Regions from separate parts of the Gordonia sp. CPCC 205333 genome, predicted to be linked through region 1. Evidence: riboswitches for the same ligand, from Rfam matches in the RefSeq annotation. Region 1 holds a riboswitch; the other holds the start of a gene.

Region 1 (4,810 bases):
ACCCGTCAACACCCTCCGGCAACGCCGACGAGCGGACGTATACGTCCTCGCCGTCTTGCTGCGACAAGAAGCCGAAACCCTTGTCCGTGTCGTACCACTTCACCTTGCCGGTAGGCACTGTGCTCACCCTTAATCTGTGCTTGATCACTCCCGCAGTTCAATTGGCCTGCGGGACCTTCACGACAAACGCGCCCTGACCCATGACAATGAGCAAAGGCGCGTGTTGTTGCGACCAGTCTATCCAACGTCGTCCACTCCGGTCACCCCGGTTTACGCATCGACTGTCTCGCTGGCCGACTGCCGCATACGCGTGCACTACCGTTGATTTCATGCGCTCCGACCGCTCCAACCGATTGCTGCAACTTTCCATCGCGATCTTTGCGATCGGGCTGGTAGCGATAGTCGCGTTGTTCGTGACGCCGCTCGTCGCCGACGGTCGGACCGCACCAACCCTCGTCTACGTACTCACGATGTGTGCCCCCGTCGGACTTGTGATCGCACTGATCGCAACAGTCGTGACGGGTCGCTCTACAAAACCCACCGACAAGAAACGGCGTTCGGCATGACCGCAGATTCGACTCAACTTTCCCTGACCCCCACCACTGACGGCACAAGTCTCCGACAGGCATACAGCGCCTTCCCGTCTGGCGTCGTCGCAGTGTGTTGTCGGCTCGACGGTGAGCTGGTCGGGATGGCCGCGAGCGCGTTCAGCACAGTCTCACTGGACCCGCCGCTGGTCTCGCTCTGCGTGCAGAACACGTCGACAACATGGCCAAGGTTGCGCGGCGTCACCTCGATCGGAGTCAGTGTGTTCTCCAGCGATCAGGCTGACTTGTGCAAACAGCTGGCCGGTCCGGCCGAGCATCGATTCGACGACATCGATCCCCTGCACGCGGGTTCCGAAGCCGTCTTCATCCCGGCTGCGGCCGCGTCGCTCTCGTGCAGCCTGTACAACGAGATCCCCGCGGGCGATCACACACTCGTCCTGTTGCGCATCGACGCCCTGCATGCCGACCCCGGCGTCGAACCACTTGTGTTTCACGCGAGCACATTCCGCTCGCTGGAAGTCCGCAAGCGCGTGTCGCAAGCCACCTAATGCCTGTGACGTTTGTCACATAACGACTGCATAACGGATCGGCTACAAACGGGGCATCACTGGCGTGAGCAGGTAAGACGTTCAGACGACGCCGCACCCGGGGAAACACCCTTAAAAATCACTTGCGCCGCTGGGGTGATCCACCCGCTATGAACCCGTAGGGTTCAAAGCGACCACCAGCCAGGTTGTCACCCAAACCTAAAAACGAATCAGCTGGCCGCGCCGAGCCTTGTTCCGCCAGCTGGGTCGCACAACTGCAATTCAGGAACAAGGACGGGGGACCCATTCTCCCCTGAGACCCGGTTCTGATGTATCGCATGGGTAACGCCCAAACGTTACGACAGATCCTTGGGGTGTAGCTCCGCAAACGGCTTCCAGCCGCACGTGGGGCCGGGCAACCTCTCGCTCGAACCCGACAGCTGACTTCGTAGGCGCGTGGAGAGAGGAATACCACTATGTCCGGACGTCATCGCAAGCCGACCTCCACCACAACCACCAAGACCTTCGCCAAGGTCGCCCTCACCGGAGCCGTCCTCGGCGGCGGAGCGGCGATGCTCTCGGCCGGTAACGCCAGCGCCGCCACCGATTCCGAGTGGAATCAGGTCGCTGCCTGCGAGTCCGGCGGTAACTGGGCGATCAACACCGGCAACGGCTACCAGGGTGGCCTCCAGTTCAGCCCGAGCACCTGGGCCGCCCACGGCGGCACCCAGTACGCCCCCTCGGCGGATCAGGCGACTCGCGAACAGCAGATCGCCATCGCCGAGCGCGTTCTCGCGACGCAGGGCAACGGCGCATGGCCGACCTGCGGCGGAGTTCTCTCGGGCCCGACCAAGCGCGACGCTCCGACCACCGCGCCGTCGAACCTGAAGACCCCGAAGACCGACAAGGCCGCGCCGCAGAATTCGCTGAAGACTGCTCCCAACGCCAAGGACACCACCGAGGTGAAGAAGCAGGTTGACGACGCTCTCACCACCGCGGGCAAGAAGGGCACCGTTGACCCGGCGGTGAAGAACCTGTGGACAGCTGCGAAGAACAGCGGCTACCAGCTCGACAAGGGCCAGCTCGACTTCTACAACAAGAACAAGTCGCTGCTGCCCCTCCCCTGAACGGCCTAGCGCCCCAAAGACAAAGGGCCCTGCACGAGGTTTTCACCCGTGCAGGGCCCTTCTCCAATTCTTCTACCTGTTGACAACCGTCTTGGACTGCACAAACGGCAGATCCTCAACCGGGAGCGGGAATTCCGTACTCCCGAACGGAGACAACGCACCCGATACGTTGGCGGCGAATTCCGAGACGGCATGCTCGCCATCGGTGTTCGGCCAGCCGTTGTCGACATATTTACTCTTGGCAGCCGCTGCTGCAGGTTCCTTATCAGCCACGTCGGTTATTGTGCCATGCGCTCGGTAAGTAAGGTTGATCGAATGAGTGTGAAGCGGTCGGTGGCGGTCATTCGATGACGCCGAAGTCGCTCGCCATCGAACTAGCCGACCGCTCCGACGACGAGCTGGCCCTTCTCCTGGCCGCCCGTCCCGACCTCGCCTCACCACCGCCGCAGGGCACCGGGGTACTGGCCCAACGCGCGCTGTCGGCGGCGTCGATCACGCTGGCCGGGGAATCGCTGGATCTCCTCGCGGTAGCCGTCCTCGACGTGGTGGCCACCGCCGACAAACCCCCGACGCCGGCCGCGGTTGCCAAGGCGCTGACCGGCCGGGCCGAACCAGCCGACATCGCCGAGCGAATCACGCTGCTGACCGAACGGGCGTTGTTGTGGACCGACGGCCGACGGCTCGTCGCACCTGCCCATGCACCCTCGGCAATGCCGTGGCAGGGACGGCATATCACCGCGCCGACGGCCACGCGTACCCCGCAGCAATGGCGTGCCGAACTCGATCAGCTCCCGCAGCCGCAGACCGCACTTCTCACGACACTGTCACAGGGACCACCGCTGGGCCGCAGCCGCGACGCCGCTCCAGGTAGCGACCCGTCTCTCCCGGTCCCGACGCTGCTGGCGGCTGGCATGCTGGCCCGCATCGACGACCAGACCGTGGAAATCGTGCCGGTGGTCCGCCAGTTACTGCGCCACGAGCCACTGCTGCGCCTCGATGACTTACGCGCCCCGTCGTTGACGCCGACCGGCGAGGAGTCTCGATTCACTCTCGTCGACGTCGACGCCGCGGCCGGTGGCGAAGCCCTCGAACTCATCCGCCATTCGACGCTGCTGCTTCACCTGCTCGGCGAGACTCCGGCCGCCGTACTGCGATCGGGCGCGATGGGTATTCGTGAGTTGCGTCGCCTCGCCAAGTCCACCGGCCTGTCATTGACCCGCGTCGGACTGATCATCGAACTGCTCGGCTATCTGCGATTCGTTGACGCCGGATATCCCGATCCGACGCCCGCGGTCGGCGCCGATGATTTCGCCTGGGCGCCAACGCATGCGGCCGATGGGTGGCTACGCCAAAGCACCGAACGCCAGTGGCAGGCGTTGCTCGCCACCTGGCTCCGGATGCCTCGCCGCGCCTGGCTGGTCGGCCAACCCGACCGCGACGGCAACGCATTACCCGCATTGTCGACCGAGGTCTACGACGGCCAGGCCGCCGCCCTGCGGATGACGATTCTGACCGCGCTGAGCGAAGCGTTGCCGGGCACAAGCGTGTCGATCGACGATCTCACCGCCTATCTACTCTGGCGCCATCCCCGTCGGCTCCGCCAGTTCACCCGAGCCCTGATATCCGAAAATATCAGGGAGGCAACGGAATTGGGGCTGGTCGCACATAACGCGCTGAGCAGCGTCGGACGGGCCGCGCTCATCGCGCCACCCGCCGAGTCCGATGCGGCGATCTCGTCGGCTATCGACATCTCCCTACCGAAACCGGTGGACCACTTCCTCACCCAGGCCGACCTCACCCTGGTCGTGCCCGGACCGATGACACATGAACTCGCGGATCAGGTCGAACTGGTCGCTGACCTCGAATCCGGCGGTGCCGCTTCGGTTTACCGCGTCACCGAAGCGAGCGTGCGGCGAGCACTTGACGCCGGCCGCAGCGGGGCCGAACTGATCGCGATGTTCACCACCCACTCGTCGACGCCGGTCCCTCAGGCATTGAGTTATCTGATCGAGGATGTCGCACGACGTCATGGCAGCCTGCGCGTCGGCATCGCGTCGGCATTCGTCCGCTGCGAGGACCCCGCGACGATGGCAGAAGTGTTGCGCAGCAACGCCGCCGAAGCGCTCGCGCTGCGGGCACTGGCACCAACGGTCGCAGTGTCGGGCGCATCGGTGCGCGACGTCATCGACGAGTTGCGCAGTGCGGGATTCACTCCAGCCGGTGAGGATTCCTCCGGCGCCCTGGTCGACTTGCGGCCGCAAGGCAGCCGGATCCGCGACACCCGCGCCCCCCGGCAGTCCGATCCGCGGCGCCCAGCTCCGACGCCCGCGCAACTCAAGCAGATCGTGTCGCGGATTCGGTCGGCCGACCGGGCGAGTGCGACACCGCGTAAAGCATCAGCGCCGGTACGGGCGAGCGGTAGCGGCGAATCGGCCGTAGCGCTGATCCAATTGGCACTACGCACCGCCCGACAGTTGCGCATCGACTATGTCGACGCACACGGTGGAGCGAGCCGGCATATCGTTCGGCCACGGTTGCTCGGCGCGGGGCAACTCGTCGCCGCCGACGTCGCCACCGACGAGGAGCAGCATTTCTCGCTACACCGGGT
Region 2 (4,810 bases), on a different contig from region 1:
GAGTAATCGGTAGAAGACTTCGACTGTTGCGCGTGCGTCGTCGAGGGCGCGGTGGGTGGGGCGGGTCGCGACGTCGAAGAGATCGGCGAGTGCGGCGAGTTTGACGGTTGGAGCTTCGTCTCGGCTGAGGATGCGGCGGGCCATCGCCACGGTGCACAGCGTTGCCGCGAACGGCCAGTCGAGATGAAGTGCCTGCGCCCCCCGACGTAGGAAGCCGGTGTCGAATCGGGCGTTATGTGCGACGAGCACCGCGCCGCGGGCGAATTCGAAGAAGGATGGCAGCACGGACTCGATGGTGGGTGCCGCCGTGACCATCGCTGAGGTAATGCCGGTGAGAGTGACGATCTGCGGCGGAATCTCGCGGCCGGGGTCGACCAGGGTGGCGAATTCTCCGACGACCTCGCCGCGCTGAATCCGTACCGCGCCGATCTCGGTAATCGCGTCGGTGCTCGCACCGCCGGTGGTCTCCAAGTCGACCACGACGATCGGTGTCTCGAACAAGGGCTGGTCGATTCCGCCGTATACGGCGGCGATCAATTCAGCTTCGGTAGGCATCGGACGGCTACCGGCGCGACCACTGCGAGTTGTGTCCGGCATCGGCATTCCGACGGCCGGTAAGCCGCTGTCGGCGAAAGTCAGCTGTTCCACGTCGCGAACATTAGTTCGACCCACTGACATCAGGGTCCGGCGTGCCCCCTGTGACTGCTGTGGCGGGTGTGATTTTGAAGGGTTGTCGGGGGTCGGTTCTAGTCTCCAGTTCAGGTTCACCATCAGGTCCCGATTACCGCGAGGTATCGGGTGATGAACACCGAATTGCCAGGAAACCAACCAATCGCATGTGCGATGAGATGGAGATCACAGAATGAAGATCGATTGCGAGACCTGCCCGGCACGTCAAGTGGCTTGTGACGGCTGCATGATGCAACTGCTCTTCGACCCGGTGAGCAGCGACGATGTAACAGCAGACCAGCAGATGGCGATAGTGAGTTCAGGGCCGGTCGACGACTACGAGTTACTCGCGGCGATCGACGCGTTCAGTGCTGCTTCGATGGTATCGACACGCGATGCATCATTCGCAAGAAGCGCTATCGCGGCACGTCAGGACGGTGTTGAGCGCAAGCATCTGCGAATTCTGCGAGCCAGCTGATCTGACACGCCACAACGTGGTTACGCGCCTTGTTGGACAGCGCCCGGAAAGTTTCGTAACCTTTCTGAGACATTTGCGGAACGTCCCGCTTCGAACTCGAAGTGGTCCGCGGATATCACCGCTTAGTCACTCGCAAGAGTGAGCCGGGGAACCACTTTATTCGGCATAGTCCGATTGGGGTGAGTCGCGGCGCGACGACATAGTCGGCGCGACGCGTAGGGCGATCTTCCAGCCCGAACCCGACAGCTAACTCGGTAGGCGGTAGGGAGAACAAAGGAGAACACTCTTCGTGGCCAAACATCGTTTGGAACAGCCTGGCCGTGGTGCCAAGGTAGCCAAAGGTGCCGTGATCGCTGGGTCGATTGCCGTCGGCTCGCTCGCGGCTTCCGCAGGTTCCGCGTTTGCGGCCCCAGCGCCTGCGCCGATGCCGAACAACACAATCGACTTCCCGGCTCTGGGTAAGGCGCTCCTGGCGCCACATGCCAAGCCAGCTGCCAAGAAGCAGGCGCCCGCGCCCGCCAAGGTGGCGATCCCCAACGTCGGCACATTCAACGTGCCCGGCCTGAATCAGAATCAGGTTCCGGCTCAGTTCCGTCCGGGCCAGCGGATCGCGCCGCTGCTCCGACAGGACACCGGCGTTCGCGTCCTCGCGACGGCCGAGTCCAAGATCGGTTCGCCTTACGTCTACGGTTCGGCCGGACCGAACGCATTCGACTGCTCGGGCCTGGTCTACTACTCGTACAAGCAAGCTGGCAAGACCATCCCGCGCGACTCCTACGGTCAGCTCGGCGGCGGCCGTGCGGTGGCCTACAAAGATGCCAAGCCGGGCGACGTCCTAATCTTCAACGGCGGCAGCCACGCCGGTATCTACGCGGGCAACGGTATGTTTGTTCATTCCTCGACCGAGGGAGTGCCGGTTCGCAAGGCACCCGTCAAGGAGTGGGCATTGACCGGCGTCCGTCGCTACTGAGCCCATCGCGAGCTAAGTAGTTGCGATCTTGACGAATCGTTTGGGCGGACCGGCCGATAGTGTGCGGTCCGCCCAACTTCGTCATACGAATGGGGCAGAGGAGTATCGCGCGGTGCGCATCCTGAGAACAATCCTGGTGACTGTGCTTGTTGTCATTGCCGGCCTGGCATCGGCTGGACTGGCCGTCCCAGTGTCCGCCGCACCCGTGCAGACCGCTGATCGGTTGCTGGTGAACTATCGCAAACTGAGCGTCGATGCGGAGAAGTCGGCCGAGTCGATGCACAATGCGCAGCTCGAATACACGAAGCAGCGCAAGGCGCTTACCGCCGCTCGCCTCGCATCCTCCAATGCCCAACGCTCGCTGGACATTTCGCAGAAGAACTTGGACGCCGTGCGCAAACGGGTCAACAAAGTGGTTCGCGCCAGCTATCGGGGTGCCAAGATCAACCGGCTCTACGCGGTCCTGGTCAGCGACTCGCCGCAAAACCTGCTCGACCAGATGTCCGGCCTGGAATTGGTCTCCCGTCAGTCGGCGTCGGATCTACGGAACTTGAAATCCTCGCGTCAGAAGACCCTCGCCGCGAAGAAGGCCGCGGATGATTCGGCCACCACGGCGACCACCGCGATCGCAGCTGTTGAGAAGACGCGCAGTCAATTGCAGGTGCAGCGCGCGAATCTCAATCTCCAGGCCGTGCGGATTCGCGCGATCTACGAGTCGATGACCGGTCAGCAGTTGGCTGAACTGCGTGGGCCGAAGTTCGACTTCGATCCACGGCTGGTTCCCAAAGGCACCTCGGCCGCGCTGGTCGCGGTACAAGCCGCGCTGACTCGAATCGGCGATCCCTACGTGTGGGGCGCAACCGGTCCGAGTTCCTTCGACTGTTCGGGTCTGATGGTGTGGGCCTACAAGCAGGCCGGCCAGACGCTGCCGCGATCCAGCGAAGCCCAGCAGGGTGGTGGCACCTCGATCAGCCGGGACAAACTTCAGCCCGGGGATCTGATCATCTATTACTCCGACGCCCATCATGTCGGAATGTACGTGGGAGACGGATACGTCATTCACGCCTCTACGTTCGGAGTACCGGTGAAGGTTGTTCCGCTCGACAAGGCTGGACCGTTTCAATCTGCGCGCCGGTACGCTTAGCGCTTAATGACCCCTCCTTCGACAGGTCGCCACGCGTCTCGTAGGCGACTGAAGCCATTGTTGATGCGTGCGCTACCCGGCGTAGTTGGCGTTGTCGTGGTGCCGACCCTGATTGTGACGGGGTGCTCGTCGTCGGGGGAGCCGACATCGACCACTACCGGATCAACCTCGACCGCGACGCCGCCGAATGTTTATGAAGCGACACGTGTCGAAGGTGTGAATAGGCTGCTCGGCAAGCTCAACGACGCACTTCTGAGCGGCGACGTGGCGAAACTCGACGGGTTGATCGATGTATCGGCGACGCCACGTTTCCGCGCCGCGCTGCATACCGAGGCTGCGAATGTCGGGACGGCGACGACCGAGACCGGGGCTGCCTCGTCCAAACGTGGAAATGTGCTGAGCTACAAGACTTTCCGGTATTGGCTGGGAAGTGCCGATGCTGAGTTCGTGGTGCCGCGAGAGCTGCAAAATCGCCTCGACGATCAAGGGAGCTCAGATAGCTGGTTCGCTCCGGTGAAGCTGAACTACGCTCTCGGCGGCGAGTCGTCACCGGGTCTGGCCGAGGACGACATTATGTTGAGCACTCCACTCGCGCTGGCCCGTTACGACGACGATTGGAAGATCGTCGGTGATTCCACCGTTTTGGATGACGTGCAGGCGCCGGCCCCCACGCTATGGAGTTATCCCGGGCTGCGGGTCCGCGACGTAGCGACTTCGGGCGGCGACTCGGTCGTCCTGTCTTATCCAGGGACCGATGCGGCCGTTGCGAAAGTCGCGAGCGAACTTCCGGAAGCTGTTGTGGCGGTGACGAATTTCTGGGGATCGTCGTGGGCGCGTCGCGCGGCTGTGGTCGCTACCGGAACCGCAGCAGAATTCAGCGGGTTGGCTTCGGCGGACAGTCCGGTCGGGGCGGCGGCGGCCGCGACGATATACGCGAACCTCGACAATGCGAAGAAGACCGCAACCGGACAACGGGTGGTGCTGACGCCGACGGCGCGTACGCTCCCCGCGCCCGCACTCGCGGTTGTCCTGCGGCATGAGCTCACCCATGTCGCGGTTCGCGGTGTTACCGCTCCCGGCGCCCCGCTGTGGATCACCGAGGGAATGCCAGAGTTTGTGGGGCGCAAGGGAACCTATCAACGGTTCGACGACGTCGCGCCTAATCTCGCCGCCGAATTGCGGTCCGGTCAGATGCCTGCTCAGCTACCCGACGATCGTGACTTCGCCGTCGACCAGAATTCAGCGCTCGTCGCATACCAGTCGGCGTGGTCGGTGTCGGCATTCGTCGCGGAGAAGTACGGTCTGGACCGGCTCAAAGCGTTGTATCTCGGAGTGGCTGGATCGGATAAGATTCAGGCGCAGGACCTCGCGATTGTGAACACCCTGCGCATGTCGCGGGCACAGTTTGTCGCGCAGTGGCAGGACTGGCTCCGCAAGCAGGTTCGATGACTTCGTCCTCGGGGCGGGCGATGCCCCGAACCTTGTTGATTACCAACGACTTTCCACCGCGACCCGGTGGAATCCAGTCGTATCTGGAGAACTTGGTCGA

The links. A riboswitch is a leader RNA that binds a small molecule or an ion and turns the genes downstream of it on or off. The one in region 1 is predicted to bind cyclic di-AMP.
Region 2: linked by a shared signal. The riboswitch ahead of AAFP29_RS18800 (C40 family peptidase) and the one ahead of AAFP29_RS17625 (transglycosylase family protein) in region 1 are both predicted to bind cyclic di-AMP.

Annotation. Positions count from the first base shown of each region.
Region 1 is NZ_JBCLVI010000004.1:661,114-665,923, forward strand. Features, by position in the region: gene AAFP29_RS17610 (cold-shock protein) at 1-118, opposite strand, end outside; gene AAFP29_RS17615 (hypothetical protein) at 330-566, shown strand; gene AAFP29_RS17620 (flavin reductase family protein) at 563-1,096, shown strand; cyclic di-AMP (ydaO/yuaA leader) riboswitch at 1,334-1,546, shown strand; gene AAFP29_RS17625 (transglycosylase family protein) at 1,552-2,202, shown strand; gene AAFP29_RS17630 (hypothetical protein) at 2,275-2,475, opposite strand; gene AAFP29_RS17635 (helicase-associated domain-containing protein) at 2,550-4,810, shown strand, end outside.
Region 2 is NZ_JBCLVI010000005.1:199,840-204,649, reverse strand. Features, by position in the region: gene AAFP29_RS18810 (DEDD exonuclease domain-containing protein) at 1-678, opposite strand, end outside; gene AAFP29_RS18805 (hypothetical protein) at 863-1,147, shown strand; cyclic di-AMP (ydaO/yuaA leader) riboswitch at 1,257-1,423, shown strand; gene AAFP29_RS18800 (C40 family peptidase) at 1,437-2,117, shown strand; gene AAFP29_RS18795 (NlpC/P60 family protein) at 2,236-3,261, shown strand; gene AAFP29_RS18790 (hypothetical protein) at 3,325-4,710, shown strand; gene AAFP29_RS18785 (glycosyltransferase family 4 protein) at 4,731-4,810, shown strand, end outside.